One region of the Mucilaginibacter sp. 3215 genome, then DNA from elsewhere that is predicted to be linked to it. Evidence: riboswitches for the same ligand, from Rfam matches in the RefSeq annotation. Region 1 holds a riboswitch; each other region holds the start of a gene.
The links. Region 1 has a riboswitch for S-adenosylmethionine ahead of ABIC84_RS08090 (TlpA family protein disulfide reductase). Riboswitches for the same ligand answer to the same signal wherever they lie in the genome.

Region 1 (3,647 bases):
TGCAGCCGCTTTTAACACCAAAGATGTAAATGTAGTTATGAATGTGTACGATGCCAACGGCATTATTTTTCCTGAGCCGGGAAAAGAAGTGTCGGGAATGGCTCAATTTGAGGAAGCCGTTAAAAGTATCTGCGCGGTTCCGGGAGTAATGGAAATCAAAACCGTTTACTGTCTGCAATCGGGCGATGTAGCGGTCGGCCGGTCGGAGTGGAGCGTTACCGACAATGGCAAAACACAGGTTGCCGCAAAGGGGATAGAGCTAATGAAACAGCAACCCGACGGCAGCTGGAAAATTGTCATCGATCACGCATTCGGAGCCGAAGCTAATCTCGTAGCCTGATTTAAATTCAGAAACAATAATGGCCGGTTTACCCGGCCATTATTGTTTCACCTTTCACCTTTCACCTTTCACCTTTCACCTTTCACCTTTCACCTTTCACCTTTCACTAATCTCTTCCGTTTTATACAATTTTTAGAAAAATGCTCAAGCTAATTTTGAGCATAAAATAAACACAAGAACATGAAAAATAGATTCAATGAATTTTTAGCGCTGCATCATAAAACCGAACCTTTGCAGATTGGCAATGTATGGAACGCTCAAAGCGCGCAGGTTTATGATAAGTTAAACTTTGAGGCAATTGGCACGTCAAGTGCCGCTGTAGCAAGCTCATTAGGCTTTGCAGATGGCGAAGAAATGAGTTTTGATGATTACCTGTTTGTAATCAAAAGGATAGCGGCAACATCATCGGCCATGTTAACTGTGGACCTGGAGGGAGGTTATGGTGATACAGCGGAAGTAATCTGCGATAATATCACAAAGCTATATGATATCGGCGTTGGGGGTATTAATATAGAGGATTCGATAGTGGTGGATGCCAAGCGAAGTATCGTTGATGCAAATGAGTTTGCCATGAAACTTAAACAGATCACCGAATTGTTGACTAAGGCAGATGTACAGGTATTTATAAATGTAAGGGCCGATTCCTTCCTGCTTGGTTTACCTAACGCGTTGGAAGATGCTTTAACCCGCACTAAGCTTTACCAGGATACAGGTGTGCATGGTTTGTTTTTTCCCTGTATCACCCAAACAACAGATATTGAACAAATAACAGCCTTATCGCGCCTTCCGGTTAGCGTAATGTGCATGCCCGGACTTCCGGATTTTAAAGCGTTACAAAATGCCGGTGTTAAAAGGATCAGTGCAGGTCCGTTTTTAAACATGAACATTTACCAGTCGCTGGAAAATTTAATTGAAAAGATAGCAGCTGAAAATAGCTTTGCAGCCCTGTTTAATGGGGTTGCCAGTTAACAGGCGAATGAAAGTGTTAAATAAGTATCAACTATAAGTTGTAAATAATTAAAAACCTAATTGCCTTGTTTTAAGCTATTGTAAGGTAGTTTAATAATCTACAAAATAAGTTTAGGTTAAAAGTCCCTGCGGAGAGCGTCAGGGACTTTTTAGTTTTACGGAACTACCTTCAAAAAGTTTCAGCTAATCCAATCGGTAAACAAATTTCTGTTAGTAAGCCTGCACAATTTGAAGCTGTTAATTCATTTTATTGCAATAATTATATAAAGTCTATGGTTTTAGTAGAATATGTATATATTTGCATCGTCAAATCGGTTCTTTGAATATTTTAATTATCAAGAAAGACTGAGGGAAAGGCCCTGTGATGTCTTAGCAACCTGTAAGCCCACTGTTATAAAGGTGCTAATTCCTGTCTGCCCAAAATAGGGTAGAAAAGATAATGAAATATGCTATTGCCTTGCATAATGCAAGGTATTGTATACTTCCTTTTCCCTCTTCATTTTTCTTGCTAAAAGTATTGAAATATCACCGGGATGAAATTAGGGTTTAACATGTATAGCAATGAACATTAAACATTTACTTTTTACCTGCTCGCTTTTAATATCAACACTGCTGGCTGTTGCGCAGACCACTAAGGCTATTGATCCGACTGCTGACGACCGCGGTTACATTGTAAAAACGGGCGATTGGGCTCCTGCCGATTTTGAGCTGGTATTAACTAATGGTGCAAAAACTTCTTTAACGAAGTTGCGTGGTAAGGTGGTTATCCTGCAGTTTACCGCAAGCTGGTGCAGCGTATGCCGAGAAGAAATGCCGCATTTGGAAAAAGAGATCTGGCAGGCTTATAAAGATAAAGGCCTTGTTTTAATAGGCGTTGACCGCGATGAACCGCTCAACAAAGTAAAAGGGTTTCATCAGGTTATGAATATCAGTTACCCACTGGCGCTTGACCCTGGTGCTGATATTTTTGGCCGGTTTGCCAGCAAAAAGAGCGGTGTTACCCGCAATGTGGTTATCGATCGGGATGGGAAAATTGTTTACCTCACCCGTTTGTATGATCAGCAGGAATTTGCATCCATGTTAAAAGCTGTGGACGCTTTGGTAAACAACAAAACAGCGTCTATCAATTAAAAAGAATCTATCAGTACTTATTTAATACCGTTTTATGAAAACAGAATCTACTTTTTTACACAAGAAAACTTTCGTTTCAGAAAGCCAATCAATCTGCAAATCCTTCTGTCTCAATATGCAAAGCATGCATTGTTGCTGTTAATCATTTACAGCATACATGGTATTTAAATGCGGGCTTGCTGCAGCTTGTCTTAGCTTAATAATTACCATCCCCTAATCAATTCTTTACAGTTACAATAGGTTTATAAGCCGGGCAAATTTATGCCTGTCAAGGCGATAGCCATGTTTTTTGTACAGGTAAAGGCATCAAAATTAATCTCAATTATTAATTATCATGTTAAAAATTTACAAGCTATTACTGGCAATTATATTGCCTTTTATTCTCGTCCAAACGGTTGCCGCGCAATCCGTTAAAATTAGCGGGGTGGTAACCGCCAAGTCTGATGGGCTGCCGCTGCCAGGCGTTAGCATATCTGTTAAAGGTAAAACCACGGGTGCGCAAACTAATGTCGATGGTAAGTTTATCATCAACGCCAATGTGAATGATGTGCTCAGGGTTAGCTACATAGGCTTTACAACACAGGAGATCCCGGTTTTGCAAAGCACAACTACCTTAAACGTGGTTTTGGTTGAAGCACCAAATTCGCTGAATGAGGTAGTGATAACGGCCCTCAATATCTCAAAGGATAAAAAATCGCTTGGATATGCGGTACAAGGGCTTAAATCGAAAGATATCTCTGAAGCCAAAGAAACCAACTTTGTTAATGCGCTCTCGGGTAAAATTGCCGGTGTGCAGGTTACCAACAGCCAGGGCGATATGGGTTCATCACGTATCATTATCCGTGGTGAAACCTCTATCTCTGGCAATAACCAGCCTTTATTTGTGGTTGACGGGGTTATAGTTGATAACAGCCAGTTTTTAGGAAATAACGGATCGAGAGATTTTGCTAATGCTATTTCTGATCTTAACTCTGAAGATATTGAATCGGTAAGTGTATTGAAGGGCCCGAATGCAGCAGCGCTTTATGGTTCACGTGCAGCAGCGGGCGTTATCCTTATCCGTACTAAAACAGGTAAGGGCGCGAAAGGATTAGGCGTTACTATAAACTCCAATACCAGCTTTTCAAACGTACAGGTATTGCCCGAATATCAAAATCAATATGGTCAAGGCTCAAATGGGAAATTTAGCTATGTAGATGGTAAAGGC
Region 2 (3,647 bases), on a different contig from region 1:
ATCGTCGTCAAGGTATTCAACAATGCCTTTTACCAGCGAGTGGGAGAGGCGTTCCTGAACGGTGCCTTTGCGCCATTCTTCGTCGCGCACTACTTCTTTGCCTTTACTTTTGATGGTATCTGCAAACTCAACTAGGCGCTCGGTAGCATCCGGGCGGCGGTTAAGCAATACGTCTTCTACCAGTTCCAACAGGTTTTTAGGGATCTCTTCATAAACTTCCAGCATCCCGGCGTTTACGATCCCCATATCCATACCCGCTTTAATAGCGTGGTACAGGAAAGCCGAGTGCATAGCCTCGCGCACTGTATTATTACCCCTGAACGAGAACGAAATGTTACTTACACCGCCGCTCACCTTGGCATGCGGCAGGTTTTGTTTGATCCAGCGGGTAGCCTCAATAAAATCGACAGCGTAATTATTGTGTTCTTCCAAACCGGTGGCTACGGTAAGGATGTTAGGGTCAAAAATAATATCCTGCGGCGGGAACCCTACTTCGTTCACCAGGATCTCGTATGACCGTTTACAGATCTCGATCCGGCGTTCCAATGAATCAGCCTGACCGGTTTCGTCAAAGGCCATTACTACGGTGGCAGCACCATAGCTTAAGATTTTCCTGGCCTGTTCCTTAAATTTTTCTTCGCCCTCTTTAAGGGAGATGGAGTTCACGATACCTTTTCCCTGTACGCATTTTAAACCAGCCTCAATCACCGTCCATTTGGATGAGTCGATCATGATAGGCAGTTTGGCAATATCAGGCTCGGAAGCAACCAGGTTCAGGAATTTTACCATCACCGCTTCCGAATCGATCATTCCCTCATCCATGTTAATATCGATGACCTGCGCGCCGCCTTCCACCTGTTGCAGGGCAACACTTAGAGCTGCCTCATAATCTTCGGCAAGGATCAATTTGGAAAACTTAGGGGAACCGGTAATGTTGGTGCGTTCGCCCACGTTTACAAAAATGCTTTCGGGTTTAATGGTGACCGCTTCCAGGCCGCTCAGGCGCATATCCGGCTCAATTTGAGGGATAGGGCGGGGCGGATATTTGGCAGCCTTATCGGCAATGCACTTAATATGCTCGGGTGTGGTACCGCAGCAGCCACCAACAATATTAACCAGGCCGGCTTTGATAAAATCATCAACCTGGTGAGCGGTTTCATGCGGAGTTTCGTCGTACTGGCCAAACTCGTTGGGTAAGCCGGCGTTTGGATAGGCCGAAATAAATACGCCTGCTTTTTCAGAAAGTTCGGCAAGGTGCGGGCGCATTTCCCGGGCACCCAAAGCGCAGTTTAGGCCTACCGATAGCAGGTTGGCATGGCTTATCGAGTTCCAGAAAGCTTCGACAGTTTGCCCGGAAAGGGTACGGCCTGAAGCATCGGTAATAGTACCTGAGATCATGATACCGCCCGAATCCCTGAAAGCAGGAAAATCCTTACCTGCAGCTTTACATTCCAGCTCATAACGTTTTATGGCGAAGAGGGCTGCTTTTGCATTCAGTGTATCAAAGATAGTTTCAACCAACAACAGGTGCGATCCTCCGTCAACCAAACCGCGTACCTGGTCATAGTAGGCCTCGGCCAGGTCATCAAAGGTAACGGCGCGATATCCGGGGTCGTTAACGTCTGGCGATAAGGAAGCAGTACGGTTGGTTGGGCCGATGGCACCGGCAACAAAACGCGGCTTTGCAGGGTTGCGCCGGGTATATTCGTCGGCTACCTCGCGGGCAATGCGTGCACCTTCGTAGCTTAGTTCATAGGCCAGTTCTTCCAGGTGATAATCGGCAAGGGAAATTACCTGTGTGCTGAAAGTGTTAGTTTCAATGATATCCGCACCGGCATCAAGATATTCGGCATGGATGGCTTTGATAATATCAGGGCGCGTGATATTGAGCAGGTCGTTATTGCCCTGCAGGTCGCTATGATGATCGCGAAAACGCTCGCCACGAAAATCCTTCTCGGTAAGCTGGTACCTTTGAATCATGGTACCCATTGCTCCGTCAATCACCAGGATGCGTTTCTGTAATTCTTTTCTAATGTCCATTTTTTGAGATGTGAGATATGAGATTTGAGACGTGAGATTTTAGCGGAGAGAACCTTGCTAAAACATCATGTCTTTCACCTCATATATCTGATAAAAAGACATTAAACAGGCGATTGAAAGAGCCGAAGCTATCTCAAATCTCACGTCTAATATCTCAAATCTAAATACAGCTTATCTCGAAAAGTCGGGTGTTGTTATGACTTTCGCTTATCTGTCCGGGCGCGTAATTGCTGCCTGGTAGAATGTAGCACCTTGTGAAGCACAGGTTGCTAAGACATCGCAGGGTCTAATCCCTCCGTCTTTCTCCATAAGCAGTGCAAAGTTGCGCAATAAAGTTATCATTTGCAAGTGTATAACATACGCTAAATATCATGCCTAAGCCACATTGTTAAACAAAAAAAGCCGCCTTTTGCGGAGGCAGCTTTATGATTGAATTTCTTAATGAGATTATCTTCTTCTGCCGAATAAACGGAGGAGCATAAAAAACAGGTTGATCAGTGTGATGTACAATGTTAGCGCACCCATCAGGGCCAGCTTTTTCGAGCTTGCATCACCGTATTCAATACCTGCTCCAATGCGTTTTAACATTTGCATATAGTAGGCAGTTAAACCAGTAAATACAGCTATGCCTATGTAGCTGATGATGTAACTCATTTGTTCGCTGTGCATAAAGAAGTTAGCTAATGAAGCTACAAAGATCCCAATGAACAGAATGTACATGATTGAACCAAACTTTGTTAAATCCATCTGGGTAGTATAACCGGCAATGCCCATAATACCGAAAGTTACTGATGCGGTAATGAAAACACCCAATATTGATGCAGATGTGTAGATCAGAAATATCAAACTTAAGCTGATGCCAATAAGCGTTGCATAGGCTACGAAAAGCAGCACCAATACCGGATAAGAGATTCGGTTATAGCCAAATTGCATTACCAATGAAAACGCCAGTGGCGAAAACAGCGCAAAATAGCCAAAACCTGTAAGACCGCCTGTTGGTGCAACGATCAGACTGATCAGGCCCATATTCAAAAATAGATAAACTGTTATCGCTGATACGCCAAGTGCAACGAACATCCAGCTGAAAACGCCGGCCATAAACCTGCGTGAAGCAACTTCTGATTGATCCCTAACTTCGATTACATTATCGAAGTTGTATTTAGATTCTTTAAATTCCATTTTGTGTTAAAAATTATAGTACGAATATATAAATAAAAGGTGAATACAGCATGAAGAAGCAAGACTGCAAGAATCAAGAGTCAAGAAACAGGAAAGTTTTCCGAAATGTCTTGTCTCTTGATTCTTGCAGTCTTGATTTCTGTTCTTCCTGCTTCTTGACTCTGTACCCCTAATTCAATCTCCTCATCAGCTGCTCTTCAACCTTTTTGAAAACCTGTATGGGTTTCAGGGTACGCCAGCCAAGGCTATCGAGTTCGCCGCCAAAATTGATGTAATAGTCGATATTGCTGTGTTTAAATTCGTCTATCACGTGTTCGCGGAAGTTGATGCCTGCTATCCAGCCGTCTTCCACGTCCTGGAACCACTCTTCGTAATAGCAATCATCGCTTGAATGAAAGTTGAGTACGTTTTCGCCGATCAGGATAAAA
Region 3 (3,647 bases), on a different contig from region 1:
CAAATACATCGCTGTTGGCAGTAAGCGCATGGCAAACCCAAACAACGTTATTTTTTTCTTTATTTAACCGGCCATAAGTGTGAAAACCTATTTCTAAACCTTCAATTGTACGGCCCGATTCAAATTCAAAAGTATTAGTGTATTTAAATATCTCTGCGTTCATTCTGTTGTTTTGTTATTTCAGGTGCAACCGGTATTTCCGGCTGCAACCTGCAATAACGTTTACTATATCACTTAAAAAAACTATACATTATTAAACTAACTCACCCTCACCTTGCTTAATTTTTGCAAAAGCCTGCTCAAAATCAGCTTTAATATCGTCTATATGCTCAATACCAACAGCCACGCGCAATGATGCTGGTGTAACACCGGCAGCTAATTGCTCTTCATCAGATAATTGCTGATGCGTGGTTGCTGATGGCTGGATGATGAGTGTTTTTGCGTCCCCGACATTGGCCAAATGACTCACCAGTTTAAGGTTATTGATCAATCGGCTGGCCTGTTCTTTGCTCCCCTTAATCTCGAACGATAACACGCCGCCAAAGCCATTCTTCAAATATTTTTTAGCCAGCTCATGATATGGCGATGATTCCAGTCCCGGGTAATTTACGCTTGCCACCTGCGGATGCTGCTCCAGCCATTTGGCCAACTGCAGCGCATTATCAACGTGACGTTGCACACGCAGCGAAAGCGTTTCCAGTCCCTGGATATTCAACCATGAATTAAATGGCGCCTGCGACGGGCCGAAATCCCTTAATCCCTCAACACGGGCACGGATAATAAACTGGATATTGCCAAACGGACCGCCAATGCCGAAAACATCGTTAAATACCAATCCGTGGTAACCTTCTGATGGTTCAGTGAATTGAGGAAATTTACCATTACCCCAATTATAATTGCCTGCATCGATAATAACACCGCCAATACTGGTACCATGCCCGCCAATCCATTTGGTGGTTGACTCCACAACCACGTTAGCGCCATGTTCAATGGGACGGAAGAGGTAACCACCCGCACCGAAAGTATTATCAACAATTAGCGGCAGGTCATGCCTTTTGGCAACTTCGCTCACCTTTTCAAAATCAGCAATAGTAAAGCCCGGGTTACCAATGGTTTCCAGGAAAATGGCCTTTGTTTTATCATCAATAAGAGCCTCAATATTGGCCGCAGTATCATCTTTGGCAAAACGCACATCAATGCCCAGGCGTTTAAATGCTACTTTAAACTGGTTATAAGTGCCGCCGTATAGGAAAGGAGAAGTCACAAAGTTATCGCCAACCTGTAAAATATTATTAAGGGCAAGGAATTGGGATGCCTGGCCAGAGGCTGTTGCCAGCGCAGCCACACCGCCCTCTAACGCTGCGATGCGTTTTTCAAACACATCGGTAGTAGGGTTCATGATGCGGGTATAGATATTACCAAACTCCTTTAATGCAAATAGGTTTGCACCATGCTCGGCGCTGTTAAATACGTACGAAGTAGTTTGATAAATGGGCACAGCACGTGAACCTGTTGTTGGATCAACTTCCTGGCCGGCATGTAATTGTAAGGTTTCGAATTTTAAGGCAGACATAGTTGTAATTTTTTAATGTGTTTAATTTAGATTTTGAATGTTTAGATGGATTTGGAAAGCCGGTTTAAAAACAACCGGTTTAACAACACACTTTTTCAGAGAATGAAAACAGGAGCGTGCTAAGCATCAACAGCAGCAACACATACAAATACAGCCAATAGGGGAGCTAATATGTTGTACGTTACCGTTTAAGGTGTAAAAAGTGTTGCGTTGCGTAAATTTAATTAAACTTTTCATGGTTATAAATTTATATTCCCCGGTGTTATTTGCCGGGACAGGAATTGGCACCTTCTTCAACATTGAAGGGTTGCCAGCGGGTCATTGAGCCTGATCTCTCGCCGCTTCTTTATAAATCAAAACCCGAACTATGTGCGGAGGATTGATCGACGTTGGTATCACTACCAAATAATGTTGCGAATATAAGGGATTGTGAGGTAATATACCAAATTTTATTTCTTTTTAAGGTGAAAGGTTTATTTTGAGGTGAAAGGCAAAAGGCGAAAGGTTAAAGGTTTTGTGAATACGGAATTTTTAAATTCACATGACAGCTTATACCTTTCGCCTTTGACCTTTATCCTTTCACCTTAAAAGGCCTAAGCAAGGGCCTGCTTCATATCGGCAATCAAATCGTCAATATGTTCCAGCCCAACTGAAACCCTTAGCAGGTTACGTGGTGTTTTGGTATCCGGACCTTCAACGGTGGCGCGGTGTTCTATCAAGCTTTCAACGCCACCAAGGCTGGTAGCTTTAATAAACAGCTGAAGTTTATTAATAATATTATGGGTATCGTTCTCATCGCCTTTAACAATAAAGGACAACATGCCGCCAAAAGCCAGCATCTGATCTTTAGCTATCTCATGTTGCGGGTGCGAAGGTAAGCCGGGGTACATTACCTGTTCAACGTGAGGGTGCTGTTCAAGATATTCGGCAAGTAATTGAGCGTTTTGTACATGGCCCTTTACACGGTATGGCAGGGTTTTAATGCTGCGTACCAGGTAATAACAATCCATAGGCGAGGGGATAGCGCCGCCCATTTCCTGTACCTGGCGAATTTTTGTCCACCAATCGTTCTTCTCTGCAGTAATCAAAACGCCGCCCATCAGGTCACTGTGCCCGCCAAAGTATTTGGTGGCCGAGTGCATAACCATATCTGCGCCCAGCTCAAGCGGCCGTTGGCATACAGGGGTGGCAAAGGTATTATCGCATAAAACGTTAATGCCTTTTGATTTGGCAATGGCTACTACCTTTTTTATGTCCGTGACTTTTAAAAGTGGGTTCGATGGCGTTTCAATCCAGATCAAACCTGTTTCGGGCTTGATGTGCTGTTGTAAAACCCCGGTATCGTTTACATCAATAAAATCGAAGGTAAGGATGCCGGCAAAAAGGGTTTTAAGCTGATTACGTAAGCCGTGATACATATCATCAGGAGCGATAATATGCGTGCCCGGCTCCAATGATTGAAATACCGACATTCCGGCCGCATTACCTGATGAAAAGGAAGCTGCTTCAACACCCCCCTCTAACTTAGCCAGCACATGCTCCAGTGCATGACGATTGGGGTTCGATGAGCGACTGTAAATATAACCTGCCGGGAAACCGCCATCCTCACCGCGCTCAAACGTGGTTGACATAATAATGGGTTGTATAACGGCCCTTGTTGCTTCATCAACATGGTTACCGGCGTGTATGGCTATAGTTTCAATTTTCATGGCATAATGTGTTATCGCCCAAAATAAACAAGAATATTTGTTATTAGCTGTAGCGTTTTTATATTTTTTATCGAATAAGTTTAAAAGCCAAACCGCATGAAAAAGTGCCTTATCTTCCTGTTTGTTATTGTTGGGCTATCCGCCTGTAAAAAAGATGCCAATGATACCGCTTACGACAAAAGCTATAAAGCGTGGCAAAACTTTAAGACGGAAAGTAAAAATTCCTATACTTATACCGTTAATAACGGTTCAGTTTTTGGTTATGGCTCCGAAACCAAGATCACCGTTCAAAATGGCGTTGTTACAGCGAGGGATTTTTTATCGTATGTTTTGGAATATAAAACTGCAAATATGCCTCCTGTTAA

Region 2: it holds a riboswitch for S-adenosylmethionine, as region 1 does, so the genes downstream of both, metH (methionine synthase) here and ABIC84_RS08090 (TlpA family protein disulfide reductase) in region 1, are expected to answer to the same signal.
Region 3: it holds a riboswitch for S-adenosylmethionine, as region 1 does, so the genes downstream of both, ABIC84_RS27335 (O-acetylhomoserine aminocarboxypropyltransferase/cysteine synthase family protein) here and ABIC84_RS08090 (TlpA family protein disulfide reductase) in region 1, are expected to answer to the same signal.

Annotation. Positions count from the first base shown of each region.
Region 1 is NZ_JBNPWO010000003.1:394,893-398,539, reverse strand. Features, by position in the region: gene ABIC84_RS08100 (YybH family protein) at 1-340, shown strand, start outside; gene ABIC84_RS08095 (isocitrate lyase/PEP mutase family protein) at 521-1,309, shown strand; SAM riboswitch class I at 1,639-1,752, shown strand; gene ABIC84_RS08090 (TlpA family protein disulfide reductase) at 1,871-2,440, shown strand; gene ABIC84_RS08085 (SusC/RagA family TonB-linked outer membrane protein) at 2,775-3,647, shown strand, end outside.
Region 2 is NZ_JBNPWO010000026.1:18,455-22,101, forward strand. Features, by position in the region: gene metH (methionine synthase) at 1-2,040, opposite strand, end outside; SAM riboswitch class I at 2,245-2,354, opposite strand; gene ABIC84_RS25625 (Bax inhibitor-1/YccA family protein) at 2,488-3,219, opposite strand; gene ABIC84_RS25630 (hypothetical protein) at 3,389-3,647, opposite strand, start outside.
Region 3 is NZ_JBNPWO010000033.1:8,207-11,853, reverse strand. Features, by position in the region: gene ABIC84_RS27340 (homoserine O-acetyltransferase family protein) at 1-163, opposite strand, end outside; gene ABIC84_RS27335 (O-acetylhomoserine aminocarboxypropyltransferase/cysteine synthase family protein) at 254-1,573, opposite strand; SAM riboswitch class I at 1,818-1,928, opposite strand; gene ABIC84_RS27330 (trans-sulfuration enzyme family protein) at 2,167-3,282, opposite strand; gene ABIC84_RS27325 (hypothetical protein) at 3,379-3,647, shown strand, end outside.